One region of the Allobosea sp. RAC05 genome, then DNA from elsewhere that is predicted to be linked to it. Evidence: predicted binding sites of a transcription regulator. Region 1 holds the regulator's gene; each other region holds the start of a gene.
What was found. Region 1 encodes LexA, which represses DNA repair genes until DNA is damaged. Its sites were predicted from a motif close to TGTTCNNNNTGTGTTCNG; they were not measured.
Positions count from the first base shown of each region.

Region 2: a site for LexA is predicted at 2,757-2,774, ahead of BSY19_RS09690 (DNA recombination protein RmuC). Genes of this name have one in related genera too.
Region 3: a site for LexA is predicted at 3,981-3,998, ahead of BSY19_RS04290 (helicase-related protein). Genes of this name have one in related genera too.

Region 1 covers NZ_CP016464.1:2,692,814-2,698,640, forward strand. The annotation lists gene BSY19_RS16220 (ComEC/Rec2 family competence protein) at 1-1,522, shown strand, start outside; gene lexA (transcriptional repressor LexA) at 1,516-2,256, opposite strand; gene BSY19_RS16230 (molybdopterin molybdotransferase MoeA) at 2,365-3,576, opposite strand; gene moaC (cyclic pyranopterin monophosphate synthase MoaC) at 3,576-4,073, opposite strand; gene trpC (indole-3-glycerol phosphate synthase TrpC) at 4,070-4,882, opposite strand; gene trpD (anthranilate phosphoribosyltransferase) at 4,890-5,827, opposite strand, start outside.
Region 2 covers NZ_CP016464.1:1,317,978-1,323,804, reverse strand. The annotation lists gene BSY19_RS09710 (hypothetical protein) at 1-325, shown strand, start outside; gene truA (tRNA pseudouridine(38-40) synthase TruA) at 346-1,083, opposite strand; gene fmt (methionyl-tRNA formyltransferase) at 1,083-2,012, opposite strand; gene def (peptide deformylase) at 2,109-2,687, opposite strand; gene BSY19_RS09690 (DNA recombination protein RmuC) at 2,807-4,000, shown strand; gene BSY19_RS09685 (OsmC family protein) at 4,016-4,525, opposite strand; gene BSY19_RS09680 (ABC transporter ATP-binding protein) at 4,621-5,403, opposite strand; gene BSY19_RS09675 (ABC transporter permease) at 5,415-5,827, opposite strand, start outside.
Region 3 covers NZ_CP016464.1:155,289-161,115, forward strand. The annotation lists gene BSY19_RS04265 (acetate/propionate family kinase) at 1-181, shown strand, start outside; gene aptA (omega-aminotransferase AptA) at 188-1,537, opposite strand; gene BSY19_RS04275 (cupin domain-containing protein) at 1,674-2,225, shown strand; gene BSY19_RS04280 (MerR family transcriptional regulator) at 2,298-2,744, shown strand; gene BSY19_RS04285 (alpha/beta fold hydrolase) at 2,888-3,775, shown strand; gene BSY19_RS04290 (helicase-related protein) at 4,087-5,827, shown strand, end outside.

The DNA of each region.
Region 1 (5,827 bases):
TGCGCTCGACCGCGCCCGCAACGCCCTGACGCAGCGCATCGCCTCCATCGGCGGTGGGCAGGCGGGGGCGATGGCGGCGGCGCTGGTTACCGGCAAGCGCGGCCTGATCACCGACACGACCAATGCCGATCTGCGCGCGGCGGGCATCTACCACATCGTCTCGATCTCCGGCCTGCACATGGTGCTCGCCGCCGGGACGATCTTCTGGCTGGTGCGGGCGCTGCTCGCCCTCTCGCAGACGCTGGCGCTGCGCCTGCCGGTCAAGAAGATCGCTGCCCTCGCGGCGATGGCGGGCTCTGTCGCCTACTGCGTATTCTCGGGCGCCGAGGTCGCGACCGTGCGCTCGCTGATCATGACGCTGGTGATGCTGGGCGCGATCCTCGTCGACCGCCCGGCGCTGAGCATGCGCAATCTCGCGCTGGCGGCGATGATCGTTCTGCTGCGCGAACCCGAGGCGCTGCTGGGGCCGAGCTTCCAGATGTCCTTCGGCGCGGTGGCGGCGCTGATCGCCTTCGCCGAGCGCTGGGAGAACCGCGGCCGGTCGCAGCCACCCCCGGCGCTGCCCTGGCCACTGCGCCCGCTTTGGATCGCGGCCTGTGGCATCGTCGTGACCACGCTGCTGGCGACCGCCGCGACCGCCCCGTTCGGCGCCTTCCACTTCCAGACCTTCAACCCGTTCGGGCTGCTCGGCAACGCGCTGGCGCTGCCCTTCGTCTCGCTCTGCGTGATGCCGGCCGCGGTCTTCGGCGTGCTGGCCTACCCCTTCGGGCTGGATGCGCCGGCCTGGTGGCTGATGGGGCAGGCCTCGCAGGTGGTGCTGAAACTGGCGCACTGGGTCGCAACCATCGATCACTCCACCCTGGTGATCCCGGCCTTCGGCACGGCGGCGCTGCTCTGCTTCGTGCTGTCGCTGCTCTGGGCGACGCTGTGGAGCACGAAGCTGCGCCTGCTGGCCGTGCTGCCGCTCGCGGCCGGCGTCGCAGTGGCGGCCAAGCCCGAGCGTCCCGCGATCCTGGTCGAGCGCGATGGGGCCGGGCTGGCCGTGCGCGGGCCCGACGACCGCCTCGTCATCGCCGGTAGGCCCAGCCGCTTCGTGCTGGAGCAATGGCTGAGCGCCGATGGCGATGGCCGCAAGGCGGACGACCCGTCGCTGCGCCAGGGTGCCTCCTGCGATCCCGCAGGTTGTGTCCTGACCACGAGGGAGGGGCGTTCCATCGCCTATGCGCAGGAGCGGCTGGCCATCATCGAGGATTGCCGGCGCGCGGATGTGGTGGTGACGCCGATTCCCTGGACGGCCCCCTGCGCGGCGCTGCTGATCGACCGGACCGCGCTGCAACGCGACGGGGCGACCGCACTCGTGCATGGCCTTACGGGCTGGCGCCGCCATGCCGCCGAGCAGGCCGGACGCTCACGACCCTGGAGTCGTCAGCCGCCGATCCAGCCCGCGGCCAGAACAGCCCCTGCGACAGCCCCCGCGCCATCCGTCGCCGAGAGCGCTCCCGACACCGAGCGCCTTCAGTAGCGCCGCATCAGATTGACCAGTCGGCCCTGGATCTTGACCCGGTCGGGGCCGAGCACCCGCGTCTCATAGGCGGGATTGGCCGCTTCCAGCGCGATCGAGGAGCCGCGCTTGCGCAGCCGCTTCAGCGTCGCCTCTTCGTCGTCAATCAGCGCGACGATGATGTCGCCGGTGTTGGCCGTGTCCTGGCGGCGGATCACCACCGTGTCGCCGTCGAGAATGCCGGCCTCGACCATCGAGTCGCCGCGGACCTCGAGTGCGAAATGCTCGCCGGAACCGAGCATGTCGGCGGGCAGGGCGACGCTGTGGCTGCGGCTCTGGATCGCCGAGATCGGCGTGCCCGCCGCGATGCGGCCCATGACGGGGATCGCGATCGTGTTGCGGGCATCCTCCGGCGCGGCTTCCACCGGGCGCGCCCGGCCGGGCAGCCCGTCCTTGGCCGGCGGCGCATCCTTGCCGAGCCCACCCTGGACGACCGACGGGTTGAAGCGGCGCGCGCCGGGCTGCAGACCGCCGCCGGCACCGTCGGGCAGCTTGATCACCTCGAGCGCCCGCGCCCGGTTCGGCAGGCGGCGGATAAAGCCGCGCTCCTCGAGCGCCATGATCAGCCGGTGAATGCCGGATTTGGACTTGAGGTCGAGCGCGTCCTTCATCTCGTCGAAGGAGGGGGGGACGCCGCTTTCGCGCAGGCGCTCCTGGATGAAACGAAGCAGTTCGAACTGTTTGCGTGTCAGCATGATCCCCGCCGGCGCTCTGGAATCTGCCGGTTGTCGCAGATTCGAAACAAATCACGAACACCATACCCGTTCGCGTTGTGTTCCGCAAGCGGATGCGCCGGTCTGAGCCTAGCGCAACCGGATGAAGCGGCAGGGATCGCCCTTGCGGGCGGCCGGCGCGAAGACAGGGCGGATCGTCAGCGCCTGGGCCTGGGCGAGCAGACCGAGCATGGAGGAATCCTGCCGCTCGAACGGCGTCGCCTCCCAGCCGGCCTCGGTCAGGACGAGGCTGGAGCGCAGATAGTCCTCGCGCTCATCGTTCGCGGGCATGTCGCGCCCGAGCAGGCCGGGCTCGCTGCGGTCGCGCTCAGGCGAGGGCACCCCGAGCAGGGCCTCGATGACCGGGACGACGAAGAGATGGCCGCAGACGATCGAGGAGACGGGGTTACCCGGCAGGCCGATCGCGACCATCGGGCCGAGCCGGCCGGTCATCATCGGCTTGCCCGGCCGCATCGCGATCTTCCAGAAGCCGAGATCCATTCCGGCGCGCTTCAGCGCCTCCTGGACGAGGTCATGCGCGCCGACCGAGGCGCCGCCCAGCGTCACCAGCACATCGGCGCCGGCCTCCCGCGCCTGCCCGATCCGCGCGGCGAGGTCCGCATGGTCGTCGCGCGCGATGCCGAGGTCGAGCACGCTGCCGCCCGCCTGCTCGACCAGCGCGGCAAGCGCAAACGAGTTGGACGCAACGATCTGGTCCGGTCCGACCGGCTCGCCCGGCAGCACGAGTTCGTCGCCGGTGGCGAGGATCGCGACCAGCGGCTTGCGGCGCACCGGCAGGGCCGGGTGAGCGGCGGCGGCGGCGAGCCCGAGCGCGGCGCTGTCGAGGCGGGTTCCGGTGGCGAGCAGGCTGTCATTGAGGCTGAAGTCGAGCCCGGCCTTGCGGATGAACTTGCCCTTGGGCGCGCCCTCGCGGACGGTGATCGCGGCCGAGCCGACGCCGTCGGCGTTCTCCTGGATCAGGATGGTGTCGGCGCCCTCGGGGATCGGGGCGCCAGTGAAGATTCGGACCGCTTCGCCGGTAGATAATGTGCCGGCAAATGAACGCCCTGCGGCCGACTCGCCGATGACCCGCAATTCGGTGCCGGGCACGAGGTCATCCGCCCGCACCGCATAGCCGTCCATGGCCGAGTTGGCGAAGGGCGGCTGCGTCCGCAGCGCGGCAATGTCGGCTCCGAGCACGCGCCAGGCGCACCGCGCCAGCGGCAACGTCTCCACGGGCGTCGGACCCGGAACGCTGTCGAGCAGGGCGCGCAGCGCGACGGGGACCGGCGTCAGGGCCATCAGCCTTGTGCCCCAGGGGAGGCGTCGGCCTCGAACACGCCCGACTTGCCGCCGGATTTATGGGTCAGCCGGATGCCCTCGATCCGCATGCCCCGGTCGGCCGCCTTGACCATGTCGTAGACCGTCAGGCAGGCGACGCTGACGGCGGTGAGCGCCTCCATCTCGACGCCGGTCTGGCCCTTGACCTTGACCTCGGCGCGCACCCGGATGCCGGGCAGGGCCTCGTCAATCTCCAGATCGACCGCGATCTTGGTGATCAGCAGCGGGTGGCAGAGCGGGATCAGTTCGTGGCTGCGCTTGGCGGCCATGATGCCGGCAAGGCGCGCCGTCCCGAGCACGTCGCCCTTCTTGGCGTCGCCGGCGCGCACGATCGCCAGCGTCTGCGGCTGCATCACGACGCAGCCCTCGGCGATGGCCACGCGCGAGGTCTCGGCCTTGTCGCCGACATCGACCATATGCGCCTGGCCCCGGGCGTCGAGATGGCTGAGCGCGCTCACGCGGCGGTCTCCTGGGCGTGGCCCGTGAGGAGTTCGCGCGTCGCGGCCGTCACATCGGCCTGCCGCATCAGGCTCTCGCCGACGAGGAAGGTGCCAACTCCGGCGCGCTTCAGCCGGCCGATGTCGTCATGGCTGAAGATGCCGCTCTCGCTGATGACGATGCGGTCGGCCGGCACGCGCGGCGCCAGTCGTTCGGTCACCGCGAGATCGACTGTGAAATCGCGCAGGTCGCGGTTGTTGATGCCGAGCAGGCGGCTCTTCAGCGCCAGCGCCCGGTCGAGTTCGGCGTCGTCATGGACCTCGATCAGCACATCCATGCCGAGATCGAAGGCCGTAGTCTCCAACGCGCGGGCCGTGGCGTCGTCGACGCCGGCCATGATGATCAGGATGCAGTCCGCACCCCAGGCCCGCGCCTCGTAGACCTGATAAGGGTCGTAGAGGAAATCCTTGCGCAGCACGGGCAGGCCCGAGGCCGCGCGTGCCTGCAGCAGGAACTCCGGGCGGCCCTGGAAGGAGGGGCCATCGGTCAGGACGGAGAGGCAGGCCGCCCCGCCGGCGGCATAGGCGCGCGCCAACGCGGGCGGGTCGAAATCGGCGCGGATCAGCCCCTTGGAGGGCGAGGCCTTCTTGATCTCGGCGATCAGCGCCGGGCGCCCGGCGTCATGCTTACCGGCCAGCGCATCGGCGAATCCGCGCGTCGGCCCGGCGTCGCGCGCCAGCATTTCGATCCGGTCCTGCGGGATCGCCTGCTTGGCGGCCGCGATCTCCTGGCGCTTATAGGCCTCGATCTTCGCGAGAATGTCGCTCATCGCCGCCTCACGCGTTCGAACTGGCGACGAGGGCAGCGAGCGTCGCCTTCGCCTTGCCGCTGTCGAGCGCCGCATTCGCCTGCGCGAAGCCGTCGCGCAGATCGCCCGCGCGTCCGGCGACGAGCAGCCCCGCGGCGGCGTTGAAGGCGGCGATGTCGCGGAAGGCGGTCTTCTGCCCGTCGAGCACCGCACGCAGCGCCTCGGCGTTCTGCGCCGGCTCGCCACCGCGCAGATCCTCCGGCCTGGCGCGGGCCAGGCCGACATCCTCGGGCGAGATCTGGAAGCTCTCGATCGTGCCGTTGTTCAGCGAGACCACGCGCGTCGGGCCCGTCGTGGTGATCTCGTCGAGCCCGTCGGACCCATGGACCGCCCAGACCCGCGTCGAGCCGAGGCTCGCCAGCACCTTCACCATCGGCTCCAGCCAGGTTTCCGAGAAGGCGCCGATCAGCTGCTTCTTGACGCCGGCCGGGTTCGAGAGCGGGCCGAGCAGGTTGAAGATCGTGCGCGTGCCGAGTTCGACGCGCACCGGCGCGACATGGCGCATCGAGGCGTGATGCGTCGGCGCGAACATGAAGCCGACGCCGGCCTGTGCGATGCAGCGTGCCGTCGCCGCCGGGTCGAGGCCGACCTTGACGCCGAGCGCCATCAGCACGTCGGCCGTGCCGGTCTTGGAGGAGGCCGCGCGGTTGCCATGCTTGGCGACCGGCACGCCGCAGGCCGCCGTGATGATCGAGGCCAGCGTCGAGACATTGTAGGAGCCCGAGGAATCCCCGCCCGTGCCGACGATGTCGATGGCGTCGGCCGGCGCGTCGACCGTCAGCATCTTGCCGCGCATCGCGCCGACGGCGCCGGTGATCTCCTCGGTGGTCTCGCCTCGCACCCGCAGTGCCATCAGGAAGGCGGCCGCCTGCGCATTGGTGACGCCGCCGGAGAGGATGGTGTCGA
Region 2 (5,827 bases), 1.4 Mb from region 1:
GGCCGTGCCGGCCCTGCTTTTTGCGCTCGAGCCGCAACTCGTGCACAGGCCCCGCTTCACGACCTTCGTCATCGCCTGGAACTGGGCGGGCATCATCTCCGTCGCCCTGGTCGCCGTGCCGGCGACGGTCTTCGCGATCGGCTGGTCGACGCCCGGTCTCGCGCTGATGCAGACGCTGGCCTTCGTCGCGATCGTCCTGCGGCTGCGCTACTGCGTGGCGCGGGCCGCCTTCGGGGCCGAGAGCGGGCTCGCCGCGCCGGTGGCGTTGGCAAGCGTCGTCGCCGACTACGCGATCCTGCGGATCTTCGGCTTCCTGGTCTTCTGAGGCCGACCGGACTGCAGCGTTCAGTAGTCCACGCCGGCGAGGTAGAGCCCGCAGGGCGGCGCCAGCGCCGCGCATTGCGAACGGTCGCGCGCCGCCAGCACCTTGCCGAGCTTGTTCTCGGGCCAGCGCCCGGCGCCAACCATTTTCAGGCATCCGACGATCGAGCGGACCTGATGGTGCAGGAAGGAGCGGGCATGGGCATAGACGACGGTCTCGTCGCCCTCGCGCCGGACGTCGAGCCGGTCGAGCGTGCGCATCGGGCTGTTGGCCTGGCATTCGGCAGCGCGGAAGGTGGTGAAGTCATGATGGCCGAGCAGGGCCTTGCCGGCGCGGTCCATCGCCTCGTGATCGAGCTTCACCGGCACATGCCAGAGCCGGTCGCGGTCCAGCGCCGGCTGGGCGCGCCGGTCGAGGATGCGGTAGATGTAGTAGCGTCGCTTCGCCGAGATGCGGGCGTCGAACGCGTCGGAAACCGCCTCGGCGCTGCAGACGGCGACGGGGAGGCGCTTGAGGCGGGCGTTGCTGGCGTCGCGCACGACATCGGTGCGCCACTCCTTCTCCAGATCGACATGGACGACCTGATGGGTGGCGTGGACGCCGGCATCGGTGCGGCCGGCGCAGTGCAGCCTGACGGGATGGTTGCAGAAGGCCTCGATCGCCTCCTCGACGCTCTGCTGCACGGACGGGCCGTTGAGCTGCCGCTGCCAACCCGAAAAGGGCGTGCCGTCATATTCGATGACGAGCTTGTAGCGCGGCATCAGAGCTTGTGGCCGGCAGCAAGCCGCGCCCCGCGCAGAAACTCGGCGCCGCTGACGGGCCGCCCGCCGGCACGCTGGACCTGCAGGAGCTTCACCGCCCCTTCCGCGCAGGCGACGGTGCCCTCCTCGTCCAGCAGCATGCCAGGCTCGGCCGCGCCGCCAGCGAGCGCCGTGCGCAGGACCTTGAGCCGCTCGGGGCCCTTGCCGAGATCGATCTCGGCGAAGGCGCCCGGAAAGGGCGCGAGTCCCCGGACGAGATCGTGGACCTGCCGGGCCGGGCGGGCCCAGTTCAGCTTCGCCTCGGCATTGGCGATCTTGGCAGCGTAGGTCACGCCCTCCTCCGGCTGCGGCGTGAAACGCAGGCCACCCCGGCCGAGCGCAGCGAGCGCGCGGACCATCAGATCGGCCCCCAGCGGCGCCAGCCGGTCATGCAGTTCTCCGGAGGTCATGTCGGGGCTGATCTCCAGCCGCTCGACCATGCCGACGGGGCCGGTGTCGAGGCCGGCTTCCATCTTCATGACGCAGACGCCGCTTTCAGCGTCTCCGGCCATGACCGCACGCTGGATCGGCGCGGCGCCGCGCCAGCGCGGCAGCAGCGAGGCATGCAGGTTGAGGCAGCCGAGTTCCGGGATGTCGAGGATCGCCTGCGGCAGGATCATGCCATAGGCGACGACGACCGCGACATCGGCCTGGTGGGAGGCGATCTGCTCGGCCACCTCGGGCGTCTTCAGGGTCGACGGCGTGAAGACGGGGATGCCGAAGCGCTCGGCCGCCCTGTGCACCGGCGAGGGTTTCAGTTCGAGGCCGCGGCCGGCCTGGGCCGGGGCGCGGGTGTAGCAGCTGACGACCTCGTGGCCCTGGCCGATGATCTCGGTCAGGGTCGGCACCGCGAAATCGGGCGTGCCCATGAAGATGACGCGCAAACTCATACGCTGGATATTACCTCAACTGGGCAGGGATGGCCCGCCGCCTGATCATCTGAGCCCTCATCCCGAGGAGCCGCGGCAGGAGTTAACGCGGTTGCGTCACCCCTCGCGCCGCGCCTGCTTGGCGAAACGCTTGGTGACGCGCTCGCGCTTGAGGCGCGAGAGATGGTCGATGAACAGCACGCCGTTCAGATGGTCGATCTCGTGCTGGATGCAGGTGGCGAGCAGGCCGTCGGCCTCGATCTCCTGCCGCTTCCCGTCGAGGTCGGTGTAGGCGACCCTGACCGAAGCCGGGCGCTCGACCTCCTCGTAGTATTCCGGGATCGAGAGGCAGCCTTCCTCATAGACGCTGCGTTCCTCCGAGGACCAGGTGATCTCCGGATTGATGAAGGCGATCGGATTGCGCGGCTGGCGGTCGCGCTTCTCCTGGGAGCTGTCAGCGTCGGCCTCGGCAGGCTCCACGTCCGCAGGCGGCTCGGCCCTCTTGGCGACATCGAGCGTCACCACGCGCCAGGGCACACCGATCTGGATGGCGGCCAGCCCGATCCCGGGCGCGTCGTACATCGTCTCGAACATGTCGGCGACGAGCGTGCGGATATCGGGCGTGATCTCGGCCACGGGGGTGGAGACCAGCCGGAGCTGGGCGTCTGGCAGGATGACGAGCGGGCGGATGGCCATGGAGCTGTGTCTGCGCGGTTTTCGGATGATGAACCGGCCACATAAGCGCTCGCGCCGCGTGGGTCAAACCGTTCCGCTTTCGTTCGATTTGATTCACCCGAATCGGCTATCCTGCCGGAATGACAGAGATCGCCTTCATCCTTCTCGACCGGCCCGTGACCTGGGCGCAGGCCGCGCTCGGCTTCGGCGGGTCGACGCTTGGCCTGCTCCTGCTGCTGGCGCTCTCGGCCTGGCGCGGCAGCCGGCGACGGGCGCTGGAGGCGCTGGAGGCGCTGATCGCGGCCGAGCGTGCCCGCGAGACCGACGACAAGGTCGCCGAGATGAACCGGCTCCAGGCGGAATTGACCGGCCGGATGCAATCCATGGCCGAAATCCTCTCGACGCGGCAGGGCGATCTCGCCCGCCTCGTCGCCGACCGGATGGAGGGGCTGCGCCACCAGGTCGGTCAGGGCCTGGAGCAGAATGTCCGCCAGACCAGCGAGAGCCTCGGCCGGCTGCAGGAGCGGCTGGCGGTGATCGACAGCGCCCAGAAGAACCTGACCAACCTCACCTCCGAGGTGGTGACGCTGCGCGACGTGCTCTCCAACAAGCAGGCGCGCGGCGCCTATGGCCAGGGCCGGATGGAGGCGATCATCCGGGACGGGCTGCCCGGCGCCTTCTTCGCCTTCCAGCCGCAGCTCTCCAACGGCAAGCGACCCGACTGCCTGGTGACGCTTCCGGGCGACGGGCGCGGGCTCGTCATCGACGCCAAGTTCCCGCTGGAGAGCTTCACGCAGTTGCGCGAGGCCCGCGGCGAGGAGGCGCGCAAGGCGGCCGCTGCCCGGGTGCGCAATGATGTCGGGGTGCATGTGAAGGACATCGCCGAGCGCTACTTCCTGCCCGGCGAGACGCAGGACCTCGCCTTGCTCTTCGTGCCCTCGGAGTCCATCCATGCCGATCTGCACGAGCATTTCGACGACGTGATCCAGAAGGCGCATCGCGCCCGGATCATGATCGTCTCGCCCTCGCTGCTGGCGCTGGCGATCCAGCTCATGCAGTCGCTGGTGCGCGACGCGCGGATGCGCGAGGAGGCGCAGGTGATCCAGAGCGAGGTCGGCAAGCTGCTGGCGGATGTCCGCCGGCTCGGCGAGCGGGCGGAGAAGCTCGACCAGCATTTCCGCCAGGCGCAGGACGATGTGGCGGGCCTGAGAACCTCGGCGGGCAAGATCACCGGCCGCGGCGAGCGCATCGTGGCACTGGATTTCGACGAGGCGAAGGGCGAGCCGACGCTGCCCTTCGCCGAGGGGCTGACCTTGAAGAAGGCCGCCGAGTGAGCGGCGGCCTGGTGGTCAGGCGACCGAGAGGGTCGCGCTGAGCTCGGGCTTCACGTTGAGCGTCTGGAACACGACGCAGTAGCGCTCGGTCAGCTTCAGCAACGTGTCGAGCTTCTCCTGCGGCGCATCGGTCTCGACCTCGAAGGACAGGCGGATCGCCTTGAAGCCGACGGCGGCGTCCTTGGCGACGCCGAGCGTGCCGCGGAAGTCGAGATCGCCCTCGGCATGGACGATGCCCTTCTTCAACTCGATCTCGAGCGCGGTGGCCACCGCCTTCAGCGTGACGCCGGCGCAGGCGACGAGGGCCTCCAGCAGCATGTCACCGGAGCAGAGTTCGGCGCCCGAGCCGCCGGTGGCCGGGTGCAACCCCGCCAGCGCGATCGCACGGCCGGTCTCGACCTTGCAGGCGATGTGCTGGTCGTCGAGCTCGCCCCTGGCCTTCAGGGTGACGACGGCTGCGCCGGGATCGGAACGGTAGGAGTCCTTGAGCGGCGCCTGCAGGGCGCGGAGAGCGGTGACGTCCATGGTGTCAGAACCTCAAGTCGAATGAAGCGGTCGGGATCGCTGATAGAGGCTCGGGCGGTCACAGGCCATCGGAAAGCGACACACCGTGACGCGGCTCACCACCACATCCCGGCGGTCTCGGCGGCCTTCTGCTGGTGCGGGGCCTCGTCGCGCAGCGAACGATCGAGGCTGCGCAGGATCTCGCGCTTGGCCGCCTCGAAGGCCGGCGAGAGCCGGTCGCGCGGGCGGGCGAGCGGGTTGTCGAACGCGTCGAAGACCCGCCCGGGCTTGGGCTGCATCACCACGATCCGGTCGGCCAGCGTCACGGCCTCCTCGACGTCATGGGTGACCATGACGACGGTGGGCCGGCTCTCGCCCCACAAGGCGAGCAGGTGGCCATGCAGGCTGGCGCGGGTGGTGGCATCGAGCGCCGAGAACGGCTCGTCCATCAGCAGCAACTTGGGGCGCGTGACGAGGGCGCGGGCGATGGCGACCCGCTGCTGCTGGCCGCCGGAGAGTTCGCGCGGCCAGCGCCGGTCATGCCCGCCGAGCCCGACCCGGACGAGGGCGTTGGTGACCAGCCCCTCGCGCTCGAAGGCGGAGAGATGCGAAAGGCCGAAGCCGACATTCTCGGCCACCGAGAGCCAGGGGAAGAGGCGCGGCTCCTGGAAGATCACCCCGACATCGGCGCGCGGCTCGGCGATCGCCTCGCCATCGAGCAGGATGCGCCCGGCGCTCGGCCGGTCGAGACCGGCGATCAGGCGCAGCAGCGTGGTCTTGCCGCAGCCCGAGCCGCCGACCAGCGCCAGGATCTCGCCCTGCGCGACATCGAGGGTGACGGCCGACAGCGCCTGCGTGCCGTCGGCATAGGTTTTCGACAGGGTCTCGAAGCTCAGCATCGAGGGCTTTCTCAGAGTTTGTCGCGGGCCGTGTCCTGCCAGGCGAGAACCGGCCGCGTCAGGGCGACGAGGAGGCCGTCGGCCAGCTTCCCGAGCACGGCGAAGCTGATGATGGCCGCGATGATGGTGTCGGGCCGGCCGAGCTGCTGGCCATCGACGAGGAGGTAGCCGAGGCCTTCGCTGGCGCCCATGATCTCGGCCGCGACCACGAACATGAAGCCCAGCCCCAGCCCCGAGCGCAGCGCCGTGATCCAGGCCGGCAGGATCGCCGGCAGCAGCACCCGTCGCGCCATCGCCAGCCGGCCGAGCCGGAAGACACGGCCAACCTCGACGATCTTGCGGTCGATGCCCTGGATCGCCGCGGCGACACCGAGATAGACCGGGAAGAACACGCCGACCGCGATCAGCGCCACCTTCGACGCCT
Region 3 (5,827 bases), 2.4 Mb from region 1:
CATCCGGGCCGCGATCGCGAACCGCCTCGCCTGGCTGGGGCTGGCACTCGACGAGAGCGCCAACGCCGCCAACGCCGCAACGATCTCCGCCGCCGGCAGTCGCGTCGAAGCCTTCGTCATCGCCACCGACGAGGAGCAGGTCATCGCCGACGAGGCCTGCGCCCTGCTCCAAGCCGTCTGAACCGGCTCAGGCCAGCCGCTCCAGCGCCGCCCGCAGCAGCGAGACCATCTCCTCGATCTGGGAGGGCTCGCAGATCAGCGGCGGCGAGAGCGCGATGACGTCTCCCGTGACGCGGATCAGCAGCCCCTTCTCGAAGCAGTCGACGAAGGCCTCATAGGCGCGCGCGCCGACGGCGCCGGGGCGCGAGGCGAGCTCGATTCCGGCGACGAGACCGATCGTGCGGATGTCGATGACATGCGGCACGTCGCGCAGCGAGTGCAGCGCCTCCTCCCAGAGCGGCGCGAGGGATGTCACGCGCGTCAGCAGCCCCTCGCCGGCATAGATGTCGAGCGTGGCCAGCCCCGCCGCGCAGGCCACCGGATGGCCGGAATAGGTGTAGCCGTGGAACAGCTCGATCGTCGCCTCCGGCCCGCTCATCAGCGCGTCGTGGACCTTGCGGGCGGCGAAGACGGCGCCCATCGGAATCGTGCCGTTGGTGATGCCCTTCGCCGTCGTCATCAGGTCCGGCATGACGCCGAAATACTCGCTGGCGAAGGGCGTGCCGAGCCGGCCGAAACCGGTGATGACCTCGTCGAAGATCAGCAGGATGCCGTGGCGCGTCGCGATCTCGCGCAGCCGCTCGAGATAGCCCTTGGGCGGCACCAGAACGCCGGTCGAGCCCGCCATCGGCTCGACGATCACCGCCGCGATGGTCTCCGCCCCATGCAGCGCGACCATCCGCTCGAGATCGTCGGCGAGCTCGGCGCCATGCGCGGGCTGGCCCTTGCTGAAGGCGTTGCGCTCCAGATCATGGGTGTGACGCAGATGGTCGGCGCCGGGCAGCAGCGGGAAGACGCGGCGGTTGTTGACCAGCCCGCCCACCGTGATGCCACCGAAGCCGACGCCGTGATAGCCGCGCTCGCGGCCGATCAGCCGCGTCCGCGTGCCCTGGCCGATGGCGCGCTGATAGGCGACCGCGATCTTCAGCGCGGTGTCGACCGATTCCGAGCCCGAGCCGGTGAAGAAGATCCGGTCGAGCTTGCCGGCGCCCTCGCCCGGCGCGATCGCCGCCAGCCGCTCGGCGAAATCGAAGGCGATCGGGTGGCCCATCTGGAAGGAGGGAGCGTAGTCCAGCGTCGCGAGCTGGCGCTCGACGGCTTCCGTGATCTGCTGGCGGCCATGGCCGGCATTGACGCACCAGAGCCCGGCCGTGCCGTCGATGACCTTGCGCCCGTCCTCGGTCGCGTAGTGCATCCCCTGCGCCGAGGCGAGCAGCCGCGGCGCCGCCTTGAACTGCCGGTTGGCGGTGAAGGGCATCCAGTAGCTCTCGAGCGAACGGGCGTTCTGCAGGGCCTGCGGGGGCGTGGCGATGGTCATGGGTGATCTCCTCTTCCGGCAGGGAGCACCGTTCGACCAATCCGAACAAGTCTGTTTCGGTGCTCTGGCAAACTCTTGTTTTTATTGAAACGAAGATCAGAATGGTGCGGATATCGACCAAGGAGACCAGGGTTCTGTGAGCGACACCGACATCGGCGCGCGGCTGCGCTATCTGCGCACCCGCCAGGGGCTCTCGCAGCGCGCGCTGGCCAAGCGCGCGGGCGTGACCCATTCCACCGTCTCGCTGATCGAATCCAACGGCGTGAACCCGTCCGTCGGCGCGCTGAAGCGGATCCTCGACGGCATCCCGATCGGCCTCTCCGAGTTCTTCGCGCTGGAGCCCGACCGCCCGCGCCAGGCCTTCTACCGCGCCGACGAACTGGTCGAGATCGGCAAGGGCGGCATCTCCTATCGCCAGGTGGGCGAGAACCTCTTCGGCCGCGCCCTGCAGATCCTGAAGGAGCGCTATGAGCCCGGCACCGACACCGGCCGCGTGCCCCTCTCGCATGACGGCGAGGAGGGCGGCATCGTGCTGTCCGGCCGGCTCGAGGTCTCTGTCGACGACGAGCGGCGCATCCTCGGTCCCGGCGACGCCTATTATTTCGAGAGCCGCCGGCCGCACCGCTTCCGCTGCGTCGGGCCGGTCGCCTGCGAGGTCGTCAGCGCCTGCACGCCGCCCTCCTTCTGACCCCCGGCGCTTGACCGCGACCCGTCCCGCGCCCACCTTGACCTCTAATGACTAGAGGTTTGGAGTGAACCCATGCCCACCGCAGCCGCCGCAGAGCGCGTGATGCCGATCGGGGCGCTGGCCGAGCGCACCGGCGTCAAGGTCGAGACGATCCGCTATTACGAGCAGGTCGGCCTGCTGCCGCCGCCGGAGCGCTCGGAGGGCAACCAGCGGCGCTATGGCCGGCGCCATGTCGAGCGCCTCGCCTTCATCAAGCATGCCCGCGATCTCGGCTTCGCCGTCGAGGCGATCCGCGCCCTGCTCAGGCTCTCGGACAATCCGGCGATGGCCTGCGACGAGGCCCATGCGATCGCGGTCGCGCATCGCGACGAGGTCCGCCACAAGATCGCGCGTCTGCGCTCGCTGGAGGCCGAGCTGGAGCGCATCGCCGCGACCTGCTCCGGCGGCGTCGCCGCCTGCGACTGCGCCATCATCGAGGCGCTCGCCGACCACGGCCGCTGCAGCCACGCCGCGCATTGACGCAAGGTCCGCAGCTCCCAGCGGGCACGGCCGGACGCGCAGCCTGTGGAGAAGCGCAGCCGCGGCGGCCTGCGGCGACGCATGGTGATTGCGGCACGAGCCGGCCAGACGCTAGCCTTGGCAGACAACCGTCGGGAGCCACAATGTCCAGCGATTTCGCCACGCCGCCCGGTCTGAGGCATCGCCAGATCGCGGTCCGCGACACGACGCTGCACGTCGCCGAGGTCGGTTCCGGGCGGCCGGTGCTGCTGCTGCATGGCTGGCCGGAATTCTGGGCCACCTGGTTGCCCCTGATGAACCGGCTCCACCCGGATTTCCGGCTGATCGCGCCCGATCTGCGTGGCTTCGGCGACAGCGCCAAGGCGGCCGCGCCGCGCAGCGACGTCGGCCCCAACAGCCATGCCGACGACATGGCCTCGCTGGTCGGCGCACTCGGCTTGGATTCGGTCGGCGTCGTCGGCCACGACGTCGGCGCCTATGCCGCACAGGCGTTGGCGCGGCGCCATCCGCAGCTGGTCGAGCGGCTGCTCTTCTTCAACTGCCCGACCCAGAGCATCGCCGGGCGCTGGGTCCATGACGGACATGTCAATGAGGTCTGGTACCAGTCCTTCCAGCAATTGCCGCTGGCCGAGACGCTGATCGGCCTCAGCCGCCAGTCCTGCGCGCTCTATTTCTCCTATTTCCTCTCGCATTGGTGCCATCGCAAGGACGCGTTCGATCCGGCGCTCGAGCTGTGGATCGACAATTTCATGAAGCCCGGCAATCTGCGCGGCGGCTTCGACTGGTATCGCAGCCAGAATGCCGCCCGGCTGGCGGCGATCGACGGCCACCCGACGCCCTCGGTGCGCATCCACCACCCGACGCGGGTGCATTGGGGCCGCCACGACCCGGTGCTGAAGTCGGAATGGGCCGCCTTCGTGCCCGAGCATTTCGACAACGCGCAGGTCACCTTCTGCGAGAGCGCCGGGCATTTCGTGCATGTCGAGGCGCCCGACGAAGCCGCGGAGATCTTCGCGGATGTCTTCGGCTGAGCGCCACGCGCGAAGCCAGGCCTCGTTTCCCGGCGAAGCGTGCCTAGATAGGCCCTGCGGCAGATGACGGGCGTCCTGCGCGCGACCATCGGAGGACAGGCGATGCCGAGACACCGACCCCCAGCCGGGAGACGCGCTGCGGCCCGAACCGCCGGTTGCGAGAACAAATCCCGATTCCCCGGGAGTCAGCGATTCGGGCCTGCTTCGTTCGGGACTCGTTCCGCTTCCTAGTTCACCGCTGGCTCCGGGCCGCAGCGACGCCCTTCTGCAGGCGCCCCCGGCCCGGCACTTCACCATGATCGGCGTCGGCCTTGCTCCCTCCACGCTCCCTGCCTCCCTCGGCCCGCGCCAACGGCGTCACTGCCGTCCTCGGCCCGACCAATACGGGCAAGACCCATCTCGCGATCGAGCGGATGGTCGCCCATCCAACGGGCATGATCGGCCTGCCCCTGCGCCTGCTCGCCCGCGAGGTCTACCAGCGCGTCGTCGACAAGGTCGGCGCCGCTGCGGTGGCGCTCGTCACCGGCGAGGAGAAGATCAAGCCGGAGCGTCCCCGGTTCTGGGTCTGCACGGTCGAGGCGATGCCGCGCGACCTCGCCGTGGACTTCGTCGCGATCGACGAGATCCAGCTCGCCGCCGATCTCGACCGCGGCCATGTCTTCACCGACAGGCTGTTGAACCGGCGCGGCCGCGCGGAGACGATGCTAATCGGTGCCGGCACGATGCGGCCCGTGATCGAGCAGCTCATCCCCGGCGTGAATGTCGTGACCCGCCCGCGCCTGTCGCAGCTGATGTTCGCCGGCGACCGCAAGATCACCCGTCTGGCCCCGCGCTCGGCCATCGTCGCCTTCTCGGTCGAGGAGGTCTATGCCATCGCCGAGCTGATCCGGCGCCAGAAGGGCGGCGCGGCGGTCGTGCTCGGCGCGCTCAGCCCACGCACCCGCAACGCCCAGGTCGAGATCTACCAGTCCGGCGACGTCGACTACCTCGTCGCCACCGATGCGATCGGCATGGGGCTGAACCTCGACGTCGACCACATCGCCTTCGCGGCCGACAAGAAATATGACGGCCATCATTTCCGGAAGCTGAACCCGGCCGAGTTCGGCCAGATCGCCGGGCGCGCCGGGCGCCATCTGCGCGACGGCACCTTCGGCACCTCGGGCCGCTGCCCGCCCTTCGAGGCGGATCTCGTCGAGGCGATCGAGAATCATCGCTTCGAGCCGGTGCGTCAGCTCCAGTGGCGCAACACCGATCTCGATTTCCGCTCGGTGGCGCAGCTTCTCGACAGCCTGAACCTGCAGCCGACGGAGCCCGGCCTGACGCGCGCCCTGATCGCGGAGGACATGTCGACGCTCGAAATTCTGGCGCGCGATCCCGACATCAAGGCGCTGGCGCAGGGTCGCCCCGCGGTCGAACGGCTCTGGGAGGTCTGCGGACTGCCCGATTATCGCAAGATCGCGCCGCAGCAGCATGCCGACCTCGCAACCACCCTCTATTTGCGCCTGATGCGCCATGGACGGCTCGATATCGACTGGTATCGGGCCCAGCTTGCGGCGCTGGATCGCACCGATGGCGAGATCGACACGCTGTCTGCGCGCATCGCGCAGGTCCGCACCTGGACCTTCGTCGCCAACCGTCCGGACTGGTTGCCCGATCCTGAGCATTGGCAGGGGGTTGCGCGTCTTGTAGAGGACAAGCTCTCGGACGCTCTGCACGAGCGTCTGGCCAGCCGATTTGTCGACCGGCGCACCAGCGTGCTGCTGCGCCGTTTGCGGGAGAATGCGATGTTGGAGGCTGAGGTCACCACGACGGGCGACGTGCTCGTCGAGGGCCAGCACGTCGGAATGCTGCAGGGTTTCCGCTTCACGGCGGACCCCAAGGCCGGCGGGCCGGAGGCGAAAGCCTTGAACATGGCGGCGATGAAGGCGCTGGCCAGCGAGATCGAGGCGCGCGCCGCGCGCGTCGTCCTCGCCGGCGACGACGCCTTCGTGCTGTCGCATGACGGGCTGCTGCGCTGGGTCGGCGAACCCGTCGCCCGTCTCGTGGCCGGCG